Regions from separate parts of the Psychrobacter fulvigenes genome, predicted to be linked through region 2. Evidence: predicted binding sites of a transcription regulator. Region 2 holds the regulator's gene; the other holds the start of a gene.
What was found. Region 2 encodes PhoB, which activates phosphate uptake and scavenging genes when phosphate is short. Its sites were predicted from a motif close to TGTCATNAANCTGTCATAA; they were not measured.
Positions count from the first base shown of each region.

Region 1 (7,916 bases), 2.2 Mb from region 2:
TAGTCTGATTTTGACTGGAAAAGAGGATCTACCAGTTTGTGCATGGCAATCACGCCACGGTTACTGTATGAGCCCTAGGCATCAAGGTCGTTACGCTCGTATGGCGTACAAGCTGGTAGTACAATATCCGCAAAACGACAAGTCGCTGTCCAGTTATAATCTACTGAAACGACTGTCTCGATATTGCGATAACCCTCTTTCATACGGTTGCGGTCTTGGTGGCGATGCCATTGGTTACTTCCTGAAAAAACCGCCATCTTAAATGGTGGCAAGGTAACTTCTTGACCATTAAAGTTGATTTTTTTGCCAGGTTCTAAGAGACAGTCTACAAATCGCGCCACCGGAATAACAGAGCTATAGCCTTGATAATCGCTATTATCATACTTTGGCTTACGTCCTGTATCTAGGTTCAGTGGGAAAGCTCCTGGCATAGAGGCACCAGAGGCAGGTACGCCAACAGAGCTATAGTGATGCGAATAGCTGATGCCGCCACCAGGCAAGCCTATCTGACCGAGCATAGAGGCGATAATCGCTCCCATCCAATAAGGCTGCTCGCCATGCTGCTGACGTTGAATTGCCCAACCAAAGACAAGCTGCGTACGGTTACTGGCCATCAAACGGGCAAGCTCACGAATACGATCTGCATCAACCCCGCAAATCGGCGCCGCCCATTCTGGCGTCTTTTCTACCATGTCTTCGGTCTTACCCATTAGATAAGGGGTAAAATCGTCAAAGCCAAGCGCATACATGTCCAAAAACTCTTTATCGTAGAGCTTTTCAGTATATAAAGTATGGGCAATCGCGAGCATAAATGCGACATCGGTCAATGGGTTGATGTATTGATGATCGCAATCTAGGTAGTTTTGAGTTTTGCTCTTAACTGGGTCAATACAAATCACTTGAATGTCTTTGTCTCTGACCTTATCACGCAGTTTTTCTAAGTACTCATAAGCTTCATGCGTTTCTGTATTCCAACCTACTTGCAAGTTTTTGACAGGGTCATTGGCCCAAAAGATGATGACTTTTGAATTATCAAGAATCAATGGCCAAGAGGTTCCTTGCGAGTATACCTCTGTTGATCCTAAGATATATGGCAAAATAACCTGACCAGCACCAGTAGAGTAATCCCCTGCCGTACCAACGCTATTACCGTGCATCGCAATGGCACGTAACATATGGTTACCGCAGCTGTGGACGTTGCCCACTGAGCGCCAACCGACGTTTGCTGTATGTAGCGCCCAAGGACCGTGGTTTCTTTGCACACGCTCAAGCTCTTCATAAAGCAGATCTAACGCTTCATCCCAGCCCACACGCACAAAGCGGTTGTCACCACGTTGACTGGTATCACTCTTATGACGGTTTTTATACCAATCAAGACGTATCATGGGATAGCGTACCCGCGATGGGCTATAGATAACGCCTAGTGTGCCATCCAATATATCAGTAGGATACTGATCAAACTCAAAGGGTAAAATCTCAACAACTCTGTTTGCCTCAACCTTTGCACGGAAAGCACCCCAATGAGCACCTGACATTTTCCAGCTACTGATATCGACTTTTTCGCCATTTGGTCTGGTGACGACACTGGTCACAATACTGTCTTTGGCCAGTAGAGGCATCGGCAGTAACGCAGTCCCTGACAAGGCTGCTAACGACTTTAGAAACCCTCTTCGATTCATGTTCTTCATCATACTTTCTCCAATTACAAGATGACGCTTTGCAATATGCTTTTGTGTCGTCAGGCTGATTTTTCCTTCAATCCAGTTGCCATTTGACTATGTTTGTTTAGCAAGTATTTAGCTAGTATTTGATGTCGCTAACCGACTGCTTAGCCGGTTAGCGCATTACTTCTTAGACTACTTAGATATCCCTGGTCTGGCATCTTGAATGGTGTGTTCAATCAAACCACCTTCAGAGGCTTCACCGAAGTCTGATGAGTTCAGCTGCAGGTATTTTAGAACCAATGCGCCAGTCTCGTCATCTAGGTTGGTAAACCCTACCATCCCACTCCACAGACCAGGCCACTGGTTGGCGTCGTGTGAGCTTGGTGCAGGTTGACGGTGACAAGTACTACAGTTGTCCTCGTAAGTCTGACTCGCTATGTCCCATGCAGGCTCGATACTTTCCATCAGACCACCGTCAGCGACCCAGAATGTACCACTGACTTTTTGCCATTCAAGACCCGTCAACGGATCTTCTTTAGAGCTTGTGACAGTCACTAAGTCTTTATCACGAGCTAAGTCTTTATTGATGGTGACATCAGGGATATTTAGACCAAAGTATGTGTACCAAACACGGCCAAAGCCTTTGTTTTTGCGCCACATATCAAGCTCAATCTGAGTCATATCGCCTTCATGAGCAATGACTTTTACCGGGGTCGCAATCTCAATAGTACCTGCTTGAGTGTCTTTATCCTTGGTGGTGTACAGAGCTTGCGGAATGACGTTGAAGTATGTTCCGCCTTCTTTGGCTTTGACACTTCCTGCTTCAGAGAGCAGAGAATCAAACGCTGGGTTGTGCATACCCTCAGTATTAGGCAGCTCATGCGCAATACCTTTATGACAATCGACACAGCTAGCATCACGCTCAGCGGCGCTACGCATGATCATCTGTGAGGTGACTCGCATCTTGCTAAAGTCCATGCTGTCATAGTCATGACACGCACGGCATTCTTTTGAGTCGTTGGCCTTAAAACGATCCTACTCGCGCTGCGCCAGTACGATACGATGATCCAAGAATTTTTCGCGAGTGCCGATGTCGCCCATCACATGTGACAATACTTCACGTGAGGCTTGCATCTTACGCGCCATTTTATCGGTGAATTCATGTGGTACGTGACAGTCCTGACACTCAGCTCGGACACCAGTACGGTTTTGCCAATGCACTGTTTTTTGTAGCTCAGGCAGCATGTTATCTTCCATCGTGTGACAAGATAAACAAAACTCTTCGGAGTTGGTCGCCTCAAGTGCTGTTGTAAAACCTGCCCAGAACCAAACACCACCAGCAAACCCGATGATGACCAAAATGCCTAGTCCGATTTGTGTTGAAGGTTTAAACAGAAGACGACGCAGCCAGCTAATACCATTTCCAAAAATTAGAGTAACGCGGAAAACCTGCGCAAGCACTACACCTAGTAGGCTTAGCAAGTTTGACAAAGTTAATCGCACTTTTTGGGTTTGGTATAAGTAGGCGTTTAATAGCGTTCATGATATATCCTTACCATTTTTCATAATAATGTATGCGGTAATGTGTTTAGCACTCTGGATGAAGAGACTAAATATACGGAAAGACCGCCCCAAATAGACGGTCTAATAATAGATTAGGACGGTGGTCCCCAGAACCACATTTGCCCAAACCAAACGATAAAGCCATAAGCCGCTAAAAATAACGCAGCTATAATTGGCAAGGCAATAAAAGACATCACCAAAGCGCTGAGCCATTGACGCTTGACTGGTTGCTGGTCTTTTTGCTTCAGTTGCTTTTCATGTGGCATAGCACACCTCTCAATATGTTCACGATAGCTAATGAGCCTAAATAAATTCATGCAAGATATCTATAAACGATATAAAAACACGCAAACTTTTGTTTATTTTTAAGTACGATTATGACTGGTTGTATGCTTTATTTTTAAATAACCATTATCCAATATAGGATGTTTCAAACCGTTTAAGTCATTGAGAATCATTGTCAGATTCTAGATGAAAAACTAATTCCCTATACATATTGAGGATAATATAAAATCTTATTATTTTGTGACAAACTAGATACATTTAGTCTAAAAAAGGAGGGAAACTTATTCTCTTTAGCATTACTCCACTCAGAAAACATCAAACCTTTTTTATATGTATCACTTTAAAATAATTGAAGACCCATTAATGCTAAAAACTTTGAATATAAGTACACAATAGTACACTTAAAAAAGACTGTTCATAAATCAAAAGTCATAAGAAGCCAAAAACCATATTGGCTAGAAAATGGCTAATATAGTTTGGAAAAAACGCTATTGCGATAGGTGTTTAGATTGTTAAGGATAAAAAAAGTACCGTAAATAAGTAGGAATTTCGTAGATAAAAAGGCGTGGCATCGATTAAAGGTGTTTGATTACAAAACCTCTTAACCGATGTCTGATTTGATGGTTAGTGCTTATGTTGAAATATTAAGTACCAAGTGACAATTACTTAGGAGCTTCTAATATTTAAGGCACTTGCTGATTGATTTCGATATTCACTTGCTGCTGCTCGTTTGCTAGCATGATTGGATTGGTTGATAAATCACCAGACTGAGAGTTTGCGCTACCAGAACGACTGATTCTGGCGGTCACGACCAACTGCTCACCTGACGCTTGCGCCGATTGCAACGTTCGATCTGGCATCATCACATCTGCATTGCTTAGACTTACCGCAATGCGGCCTTGCTTTAAATTACTAATCGGTACACGTTTTGCCGCATAAGGCGCTCCGCCTTCCGCTGCCCGAATAGCAACAAACAATACATCCTCGGCGACTATCAAAGGCAATAAGCTTGGTATCACGGTGACGGTCACATCAAAGCCGTCAGCTGCCTGCGCTTGTTGATTAGTGATATCAGCGGCCAGATTGTCTAAACCACTTATTTCATGACTATAGTCTCCTGCCCTTTGCTCAAAGCTGCTGCGCATCTTAGCTATCCACTCCTGTGCCTGCTCATAATTACCTGCGCGCGCCTCACCCATTGCCATCATCATCTGCGCCTCTTCTTTGTTTGGGCTACTATCAAGCACGCCTTGCAAAGTACGGCGGATATTATCATCCAAGCTACCACCTAGAGCAAAGAAGCTGGTCTGAGCATACATCATCGCAACATCCTCATTATCAGGAGACAATCTATAAGCCCTCGATAGCGCTTCTAGACCTGACTCGGTCGCCCCAAATGACAAAAACATCTCAGCGAGCTTTAACCAGCGCTGTGGGTCATGCGCATTGTGGTGGACGTTGGTCTGCATCGCAGAAAAAAGCGCCAACCCTTCTTTCATCGCCCACTCTGGCGGTTCGTCAATCTTGCCCATGAGCAAATCATCTGCTACTTGACCGACGACTTGTTGCTCTTGCCATAAAGTGAACACATTGCTGCGGTCACTGATAATCATATAAGCCGATCCAGCCAGCACAGGTATCCAGAGTATGAGCATCAAACGACTGACCAAACTCGGGGGCTGCATGGCTGTCGTCACTTGCTCAGCATCCAATAATTGACGCTCAAGCTCTGTTTTTTGCGCTTGATAATGGGACTCACTGATGACTCCCTCTTGTTTATCAGTACTTAGCTCACGCAGTCTTGATTTATAGACATCAATATTGATATCGATGAGTTGATTGTCTACCACAGCATCTGGATGTTTTTTTAGACGCAGCCAAGGTGCAATGACTATCAAAGCCAACACTATTGAGATTAGCAGGCTTAAAGTAATAAATAAGCCAAAATTAGAAAACGCACTTATAAAAACTTCTCTTCATCGCGTGTTTGTTCAATCGATTGGTGGATGGCTTAGCTCGTGGCTGCTATTTTAGCACTAATTCTGACTCTGTCCTGAGTTTGTAAAATAACACTGGAAGATGACGCTTACTTCTTAACGCCTTATCACACTTCTATTTATACCTAATAAAAAACACCAATATTTTCAATCGTTTGGACAAAAGACCTTTTATTAATCATAAGATTTTCCTATTGTCATCAAACTGTCATCAAAGCTTGGCAAACTGCGACACATCTCACAGGTAATACGTCTTGCACCCTTGTCAAACTTTAGGAGTCCTACATGCGTTATTCGTTATTAGCAGTCGCCGTTAGTTGTACCTTAGTACTCACAGCTTGTAATAAATCGACCGACCCCTCAAGCTCAGCTGCTGATAGCAGTAGCGCCGTAACAGCGGCTGAAACCACCACTAGTACAGCGTCTACTACAGCGACTGATTTTAAATCTGCTGAAAACATCGCCATGAATATCACCGGTGCAGGTGCTTCATTCCCGCAACCTATCTATGCCAAATGGTCTTATGACTACAATGCCGCGACTGGCGGTCAGGTGAACTACCAATCAATCGGCTCTTCTGGTGGTATCAAACAAATCGAAGCAAAAACGGTAGATTTCGGTGCGTCTGATGCACCGATGACCCCTGAAGAGCTGGATGCAGCAGGGCTTATTCAGTTTCCGACCGTTATCGGTGGCGTCGTACCGATTGTAAACATCGATGGTGTAGAGCCAGGCCAGCTGAAATTGGACGGTGCGGCTTTAGCTGACATCTATTTGGGTAAAATTAGCAACTGGAATGACCCTGCTATTGCTAACCTAAACCCAGACTTAACCCTGCCTGATGCTGCCATTACCACCGTATTTCGCTCAGATGGTTCAGGGACGACGTTTAACTTTACCGATTATCTGGCCAAAGTTTCAACTGACTGGAAAGACAGCGTCGGTGTTGATAAAACCGTCAAGTGGCCAACCTCTGCGACTGGCGCAGGCGGTAAAGGTAACGAGGGCGTATCAAGTTACGTCAATCGTATGAAAAACTCTATTGGCTACGTTGAGTATGCTTACGCCAAGCAAAATAACATGGCACATGCGGCACTAAAAAACGCGGCTGGCAACTTCGTGCAGCCATCTGCTGAGACCTTTGCAGCGGCAGGTGATATCGATTGGTCACAGCAAGCAGGCTTTTATAAAGTCATCACCAACTCTGAGACGGAGCAAGCATGGCCAATCGCAGCTGCTACTTTTATCTTGGTACATAAGCAGCCAGAAAACCCACAGCAAGTGGCTGGCGTGTTGAACTTCTTCGACTGGGCTTACGCTCAAGGCGATGATGATGCCTTAGCCCTTGATTATGTTCCTTTCTCTGATACCGCTGTTGCGCTCTTTAAAGCGCAGTGGAATGAAGTCAAAGGCAGCGATGGTCAGCCAGTCTACACCCCAGCTCAGTAGTTTTTAAAAACCCTGTAATGATTCTAGAGTTACCCTCTTAAACAATTATTCTCCAGTCGTTGTTTAAGAGGTTTTATCACAACAAATTTAAAAGTAGAGTGATTAATTACCGTTAATAGCACTACTGATTAAGATTTAGTTTGCTGTGATAAGACTTGATTAAACTCTCTAAAACTTTTGATCTAACCCTATTTAATGCTGAGACACTTATGAATGACCTAAGGTCCCAACTGGCTAAACAAAAACGTTACGACGCGCTATTCGTCAATGCAACTAAGGCTTTTGCCATCCTCGTTCTCTTATCATTGGGCGGCATTTTAGTCTCTCTAATCATTGGCGCTTGGCCAAGCATTCAAGCATTTGGTCTCGGCTTTTATACCAGTAATAACTGGGATACGGTCGCCAATGAGTACGGTGCGCTAGCGCCTATTTACGGCACGCTGGTCACTTCGTTTATCGCTATTTTAATCGCTGTGCCAGTCAGCTTTGGCATTGCCATATTTTTGACCGAGATGTGCCCGAATTTCTTAAAAAAGCCCCTCGGTATCGCCATTGAGCTGCTGGCAGGTATTCCCTCTATCATCTACGGTATGTGGGGGTTGTTTGTATTTGCGCCCTTTTTTGGCGATCACATTCAGCCGTGGTTTATCGAACATGTTGGCCCACTGCCCATCATCGGTAAGCTGTTTACGGGTGCGCCAATGGGACTCGGTATGTTTACCGCCTCACTGGTGCTTGCCATCATGATTATTCCTTTTATTGCGGCCACCATGCGCGACGTCTTTTCCGTGGTGCCGGATTTATTAAAAGAATCGGCTTACGGTATGGGTGCGACGACTTGGGAAGTCATGTTCAAGATTATCTTGCCGTATACCAAAGCTGGTGTCGTTGGTGGTGTCATCTTGGGACTGGGTCGTGCCCTTGGCGAGACCATGGCAGTGACCTTCCTTATCGGCAA
Region 1 covers NZ_CAJGZP010000001.1:858,121-866,036, reverse strand. Annotated here, with positions in the region: gene JMX03_RS15105 (molybdopterin dinucleotide binding domain-containing protein) at 1-44, opposite strand, end outside; gene torA (trimethylamine-N-oxide reductase TorA) at 75-1,691, opposite strand; partial or broken gene torC (pentaheme c-type cytochrome TorC) at 1,857-3,125, opposite strand; gene JMX03_RS03805 (periplasmic nitrate reductase, NapE protein) at 3,320-3,493, opposite strand; gene ccmI (c-type cytochrome biogenesis protein CcmI) at 4,196-5,446, opposite strand; gene pstS (phosphate ABC transporter substrate-binding protein PstS) at 5,795-6,958, shown strand; gene pstC (phosphate ABC transporter permease subunit PstC) at 7,168-7,916, shown strand, end outside.
Region 1: pstS (phosphate ABC transporter substrate-binding protein PstS) is a predicted target of PhoB. The motif match lies at 5,705-5,723, and genes of this name have one in related genera.

Region 2 (7,916 bases):
CCATTTCTATCACGCATCTGGCGACGGTACTTGAGCGTCCAGAAAACTTCGTCGGCATGCACTTCTTTAACCCAGTACATCGTATGCCACTGGTAGAAGTTATCCGCGGTGAGAAGTCATCTGAAGAAGCCATTGCGACGACCGTTGCGCTGGCTTCCAAAATGGGCAAAGTACCTGTCGTCGTCAATGATTGCCCAGGTTTCTTAGTCAACCGTGTCCTGTTCCCGTACTTTGGTGCGTTTGATTTGCTCCTTAAAGAAGGCGCTGATTTCGTTCATGTCGATAAAGTCATGGAAAAATTCGGCTGGCCAATGGGCCCTGCGTATCTAATCGACGTCGTCGGTCTTGATACGGGTGTACATGGCGCAGAAGTCATGGCAGAAGGTTTCCCAGATCGCATGAAGCCTGACTATAAAGGTGCCATCAAGCATCTATACGAGAACGAGCGTTTGGGTCAGAAAAACGGCGTTGGTTTCTACAAGTATGAAACGGACAAGCGTGGTAAGCCAAAGAAAGTCGCTGATGATGCCACTTATGCCTTGCTGCAAGAAACCACTGACAGCAACAAGCAAGAGTTTGATGATCAAACCATCATCGACCGTACCATGCTGGCTTTCTGTAATGAAACCGTACGTTGCCTAGAAGACAACATCGTAGCGACACCAAGCGAAGCTGATATGGCGATGATCATGGGCGTTGGCTTCCCGCCGTTCCGTGGTGGTCCTTGCCGTTATATCGACCAGATGGGCCTAGAGAATTACTTGGCACTTTGTGAGAAGTATGCGCACCTTGGCAAAGCCTATGAAGCGCCGCAAAAGATTCGCGACATGGCAGCAGCAGGCGAGACTTTTTACCCAACCGCTTAATGAGCATACCGAAATAGGATAAGTGCCGTACGTTTGCTCTTGAGAGCGACAACTATTCAGTGATCGACATGCTTCAATGCCAGACGTACGGTTATAGTTGGTTCAGTAAGATTCTAATATCAGTAAATCAAGCCTAAAGGTACACATCGTATGTTAAGCGATAGGGATGATTTAATAGAATTAAAGTGAACTGACTACACTGACAATAAAAATTGAAAAGGAAGATAGTATGACAACTTTAAGTCCAAAAGATGTGGTCATCGTAGACGGTGTACGTTCAGCGATGGGCAAAACCAAAAACGGTATGTTCCGTCATGTACGTGCAGACAATTTATCAGCTGAGCTAGTACGTGCGTTGGTTGAGCGTAATGACTTTGATACCAATGATATCGAAGATATTATCTGGGGCTGTGTCAACCAGACACTAGAGCAAGGAATGAACATCGGCCGTAATATCGGTCTGCTGGCTGGTATTCCAAAGACAGCTGGCGGTCAAACGGTTAACCGTCTATGTGGTTCATCTATGCAAGCGCTACATACTGCCGCTGCGCAAATCATGACCAATCAAGGCGATACTTTCATCATCGGTGGTGTTGAGCATATGGGTCACGTTGGGATGATGCATGGCATCGATCTAAACCCAGCGGCTTCTAAGCACTATGCCAAAGCCTCAAACATGATGGGCTTGACGGCTGAGATGCTTGGTCGTATGAATAACATCAGCCGCGAAGAGCAAGACGCCTTTGGTCTGGAGTCGCATCGCCGCGCATGGGCTGCGACTACCGAAGGCCGTTTTGACAATGAGATCGTCGGTATCGAAGGGCATGATGAAGCTGGACGCTTGCAGTTATGTACCGTCGATGAAGTGATTCGTCCAGATGCCACCTTGGAACAAATGCAAAAGCTACGTCCAGCCTTTGATCCAAAAGGCGGTACGGTGACAGCGGCGACGTCTTCTGCACTCTCTGATGGTGCGGCGGCAATGTTGGTCATGAGCGCTCAAAAAGCCAAAGATCTAGGTCTCAAGCCACGTGCTCGTATCCGTAGCATGGCAGTCGCTGGTTGTGATGCCGCTATCATGGGTTACGGTCCTGTACCTGCCACGCAAAAAGCACTGAAACGTGCTGGCATGAGCATCGATGATATGCAGACCATCGAGCTCAACGAAGCGTTTGCAGCACAAGGCTTATCAGTATTAAAAGCGCTGAACTTGACGGATAAGCAAGACATTATCAATATCAATGGTGGCGCGATTGCTCTTGGTCATCCACTCGGCTGTTCAGGTGCGCGTATCACGGTTACTTTGCTAAACGCAATGGAGCAGATGGATACTGAAATTGGCCTTGCGACTATGTGTATTGGTCTTGGTCAAGGTATCTCTACTATCATTGAGCGTGTGTAAGCTTTTAGAGTTACAATGCAATTTGCAGTGACTTGGTAAAAGATAGATAGTTGTATTAGTAAAAGCTCTCAGTTCATTATTGGCTGGGGGCTTTTTTATTGGGCACAGAAGAGTGTGTTATTGATGACACAGTGTTCATAAGTTGTTACTGCAGAGGATGTTCATTGACGGACTGAACAAAATATGACTAAATAAGAGCGTATCCTATAACTATAAGTAAACCCGTTATTTGGTCTGCAGCCAGTTGCTGCAAGCGTACAAGGAGTGTATGTACTATGTCATCTACTATAATTACCGACCGCACCTATCGTATTGCCCGTGAAAACACGCAAGCCATGCTGATCGATGTCCAAGAGCGTTTGGCGCCACACATCTATGACAATGAAAACATTGACAAAAAGATCATTACTTTGGTTAAGGGACTGCAAGCGCTTGATATTCCAGTTATGCTCAATGAGCAATATAAAAAAGGTCTAGGCGATACTTTACCCGAGATTCTTGAAGTCTTAGAAGGTGATAATGCCAAAAGCTTTGAAAAAGTGACTTTTAGTGCCTGTGATAATGATGATTCATGGAATTATCTTGCGCAGCAAAACCGTAGTATCGTCTTATTGTTCGGAACCGAAGCTCATGTATGTGTGATGCAAACAGCGCTTGATCTACTCGATAACGGTATGCAGCCAGTCATCATTGCTGATGCGGTTGGCTCAAGGTTCCCTTATGATAAAAAGCAAGCCATTCGCCGTATCCGCCGTGCGGGCGCGGTTATAACGACGGTTGAATCAATCTTGTTTGAACTATGCCGTAGCAGTAAAGACCCTGCATTTAAGACCATTAGTAATTTGATTAAGTAGATAACTATCTAACGGTTTAAACATTTTCAATTATCAAATGGTACTTAATGATCACCTTAAGTACCATGACATGACCCAAATACCCATCAGAACAAGGCAGAGTGAATGAATAGGAACAAGCGCTACGGTTCAAAGAGTTTTCTAGCCGTTGTATTGTCAGTCATGCTCATACAACCTACCGTTGCTGCGAGTCCTATTAGTAGTGGTAACAAGCTGGCGCTGGATGCCAAAAAGCAAATCGGTGTCACTGTCAGCTACGATCCTGCGTATCGTAAGTTGGCGTTTCCTCGCGGAGATGTGCCAATAGAGACTGGCGTCTGCACTGACATGATAGTGCGTGCGTATCGCTTGCAAAACATCGATTTGCAGCAACTGGTCAATCATGATATGAAGTCGAATTGGTCAGCGTATCCGAAGCATTGGGGACTAAAATCAACCGATAAAAACATCGATCATCGCCGTGTGCCCAATCTTGAAGTCTACTTTGAGCGTCACGGCCAGTCGTTATCTATTACCGATAAAGACAGTTTTAAAGCTGGTGATATTGTAACTTGGCAGCTGCCAAATGGTAACTTACCCCATATCGGTATCGTCTCTGATAATAAGGCCGCGAATGGCACGCCGCTCATTATTCATAATATTGGCCGTGGTACGCAAGAAGAAAATATTCTGTTTGCTTATCCTATCACCAAGCATTTTCGCTATTAGTTTTCCATTTTTGCTATCAGTCTTCAAAGTCTGGTCACAAAAAGGCCAATAGTATGGCTCATACTATTGGCCTTTTTTACCGCTTAGGTTTTTATCTTTTTAAGCTTATACCAAATCCAAAAATTAGAGTAATGCGGAAAACTTGCGCAAGTACTACACTTAGTAGGCTTAGCAATTTTGACAAAGTTAATCGTATTTTTTGGATCTGGTATTACTCAGTTTCTTCGACACTGATATTGTTATTAGCTAAGCCAAGCAATTGCCCCATTTGTACAGCAGTATTAGCCATTATATTATCTTGCCAGTCAGCTTTGGCGGCTTTCGGTAATACGACAATCGCAGTTGATCCGAGGTAAAAGCGGCCAAGCTCATCGCCTTTTTTAAGCTTCATGTCGTGTTCCGCTTCTTGAATATCATCGGTGCGCGTAATTTTGCCTGTGGCTACGGTTTCGATACCGGCGACAATCATCGCTCCGACCAATACAACGGCAGCTTTGCCGTATTCGGTATCAAAAAGACAAACCAAACGCTCGTTGCGCGCAAATAAATCAGGAACATTGGCGGCAGTGGTAGTATTGACTGAAAACAGGGTGCCTGGTACATAACGGGTCTTGGTCAAAGTTCCCGCGAACGGCATGTGTACACGGTGATAGTTGCTAGGGGCGAGATAGACGGTGGCAAAGCTGCCATCAGCGAAATAGTTGCCATCTTCATTATTAGCAAGTAGCTGCCCAATGTCGTAATGTCTGCCCTTAGCTTGTAGTAGCTTGTGGTCTTGTATCTGCCCTAACTGAGAGATCAATCCATCAGCAGGGCTGACGATGCCCTGTGCGGTGGTATCGATAGCACGGGCATCGTCTTTGAGCTCACGAGTAAAAAAATCATTAAAGCTCTCATAAGCATTCAGGCTTTGACGCTCATAATCTTCTAAGCTGATATCATAGGCCTTGGCAAAGCTGCGGATAAAAGCACGCTTCACCATTGGATGACGGCTAGCGGCTAGACGTCCAGCGGCCTTACTGATTTTTTGTTGTGGCACAAACTGTTGAATGGTAGTAAATAAATTCATGATAGGTGACCAAAATAGTTATTAAAATAAGAAAGTAGCACTAGAGAATCATTAATCTTGATATTTTATCATGGTCAGCATCTGAGGGTATGACCATAATCGTTAAAGGAGGTAATCAATGAAAGCACTTATCCAGCGGGTCAATCGTGCCAGTGTCACTGTTGATGAAAGCTGTGTTGGCTCAATTGAGCAGGGTATACTGGCATATATTGGCTTGGGACATGATGATACCTTCCAAAATGCGCAGCGGATGATAGATAAAATCCTCACCTATCGTATTTTTGAGAATGAAAGCGACCCAGCTAAGTATGGCAAGCTAGATCTAAACGTGCAGCAAGTTGCTGGCGGGTTATTGTTGGTGCCGCAGTTTACCTTGATGGCAAAGACAGACAAAGGCCGTCGCCCTGACTTTGGCCCAGCAATGGCACCTGATGCTGCCCAAGCTTTGTTTGAGCAGCTGGTCGCTTATGCCAAGACCCAGTATTCAAAGATCGCAGCTGGTCAGTTCGGTGCCAATATGCAGGTAGAAAGCATCAATGATGGGCCGCTGAACTTTTTATTAGAGGTGGTGTGAATCGCTATGGTTTAAATCGCTAAAAGTGGTTTAAAACTTAATTGTCATCAAACTGTCATAATTAATGCGTTTAATAGACGCACATTGACGAGTGTCTATCGTCTTTTTTTGCACCTTAAATTCTCGCACCCTATAATCCTTACCAACGCTTTATAACAAGGTTGTCGTATGTATAATGAGCAGATTTTGATTGTCGAAGATGAGCCTGCGATTCGTGAGATGGTTGTAATGACATTAGAGATGGCGGGATTCGATAGCTTGCAGGCGGCCGATGTGTCAGAAGCGCACCAGCAAGTGGTTGATCACCGTCCTGCGCTCATCTTATTAGATTGGATGCTACCAGGAGACAAAAGCGGTATTGATTTTTGTCGAATGCTCAAAAATGATGAATTGCTCGCTGAGATACCTGTCATTATGCTGACGGCCAAAAGTGAAGAAGATAGTAAGGTTCATGGTCTTGATGCTGGTGCTGATGATTATATGACCAAGCCCTTCTCAACACGTGAGCTGATTTCGAGAATCAAGGCAGTATTGCGTCGCAGTAGTGCGCTCAGCGCTGACAAGTCCATCGAAGTAGGTAAGCTGAGCCTAGATCCCAAAAGCCAACGCGTCACCGCTGCTGGGAAAACCATTGAGATTGGCCCGACAGAGTATCGTCTATTGGCATTTTTTATGAGTCATCCAGAGCGTGCTTATACGCGAACGCAGCTACTAGATCAGGTTTGGGGCGGCAATGTCTATATCGAAGATCGAACCATTGATGTACACATCAGGCGCTTACGTAAATTATTAAAGCCCCACGACTGCGATACTTTAATCCAAACCGTCCGCGGTACGGGCTATCGCTTCTCTAGTCTGGTTGAAAACATATAGTCGGAGCACTTTTAAACCGCTACGGTGTTACCTGACCTAGATGTGCTTAGTGTACTATCTGCGGTCGGTCACCTTGTAGCGATTTTAAAACTCCTTGACTATATAAAGCAGTTTCCAAAAGTAGTAGGTCAATTGCAGTGGCTAGTAGTGAGGATGATAGATGACTATGGAAAATGAACAAAAGGTTATGCAGCAAGATCAAGTCGCTCAGCAAGACGTGATGGGTCAGCTTAAAAAGATCAGAAGTTCACTACGGGCATTGCAAGATGCGGTGATATTACTAAATGACGATGATAGTTTGGAATGGTGGAATCAGGCTGCTGAGGACTTATTGTTGTTGCAATCAAACGATAAGGGCAAGAGTATTTTTGACTTTATTACTGTTCCTGAATTTCGTCAGTACTATCAGAACATGACGACACCCAACGATGGTGTCCATATGACATCATGGCGAGATCCTAAGCGTTATCTCAAATGTGAGCTCACACCTTTTGGTGACGAAAAGCTATTGATTATCTACGATGTGACGCGCTTGCATCATTTAGAGGAAATGCGTCGTGACTTTGTGGCAAACGTCTCGCATGAACTGCGTACACCATTGACAGTGATGATGGGCTATCTTGAGAACTTCTCAGGTCAGCCAGATATGCCGCCGCACTGGCAGCGCGGTTTTGAGCTGATGACCCAGCAGACAGCGCGTATGAATAGGATTGTCAACGACTTATTGCTGCTGTCTCGAATCGAAATCGAAGAGACCCATGAGCTGCACTATATTGATATGACCAAAATGCTCACTCATATTTATGATGATGCGCAGGCTTATAATAGCGAGTATGGGCATAGTATTCACTTGCAGATAGACACTTATGATGGGTTATACGGCTCGGAGATGTACTTAAATAGCGCCTTATCCAACTTGGTCATCAATGCAATTAAATACACGCCAAAAGGTGGCAACATAACCATCAGTTGGGCAAAAACCTCAGAAGGCTGCCAGTTTGCTGTTGAAGATGATGGCATCGGTATCGAGCCGCAGCATATCGCTCGTTTGACCGAGCGCTTTTATCGTATCGATAAAGGTCGCAGTCGCGCCACGGGCGGTACAGGATTGGGACTAGCCATTGTAAAGCACGTCTTATATCAATATGATGCAAACTTGCAAATTGAGTCGACAGAAGGCAAAGGCTCGACTTTTAGTGCCGTATTTCCAGCCAGCCATGTGCGCTCCGCTCCTACGGTCTAATCCTTTTGCAAAAGCGGATACGGGTTGACGGCGCTGCCATTAATATAAATACCGTAATGCACATGTGGTGGTGTGCCTTTGGCGTTGCCACTGTCACCGACATAGCCGATGACATCGCCAGCATCCACCCAATCGTTTGGACTGATATCCGCATAATCTTCTAGATGTGCATAATAATGTCCTGCACCGCCAGGCCCAACGACCACCACCACGCGCCCACCCAAAGTATTCTCCCCAACTTTGCTGACGATGCCTTGTGTCGTTGACTGTATCAGTGTGCCTCGCGGGGCAAATATATCAATGCCTTCATGAGAGCGCCCTTGGCTA
Region 2 covers NZ_CAJGZP010000001.1:3,016,656-3,024,571, reverse strand. Annotated here, with positions in the region: gene fadB (fatty acid oxidation complex subunit alpha FadB) at 1-866, shown strand, start outside; gene fadA (acetyl-CoA C-acyltransferase FadA) at 1,096-2,268, shown strand; gene JMX03_RS12770 (isochorismatase family protein) at 2,544-3,122, shown strand; gene JMX03_RS12765 (DUF1287 domain-containing protein) at 3,228-3,830, shown strand; gene asd (archaetidylserine decarboxylase) at 4,042-4,899, opposite strand; gene dtd (D-aminoacyl-tRNA deacylase) at 5,018-5,473, shown strand; gene phoB (phosphate regulon transcriptional regulator PhoB) at 5,642-6,346, shown strand; gene phoR (phosphate regulon sensor histidine kinase PhoR) at 6,507-7,589, shown strand; gene JMX03_RS12740 (M23 family metallopeptidase) at 7,586-7,916, opposite strand, start outside.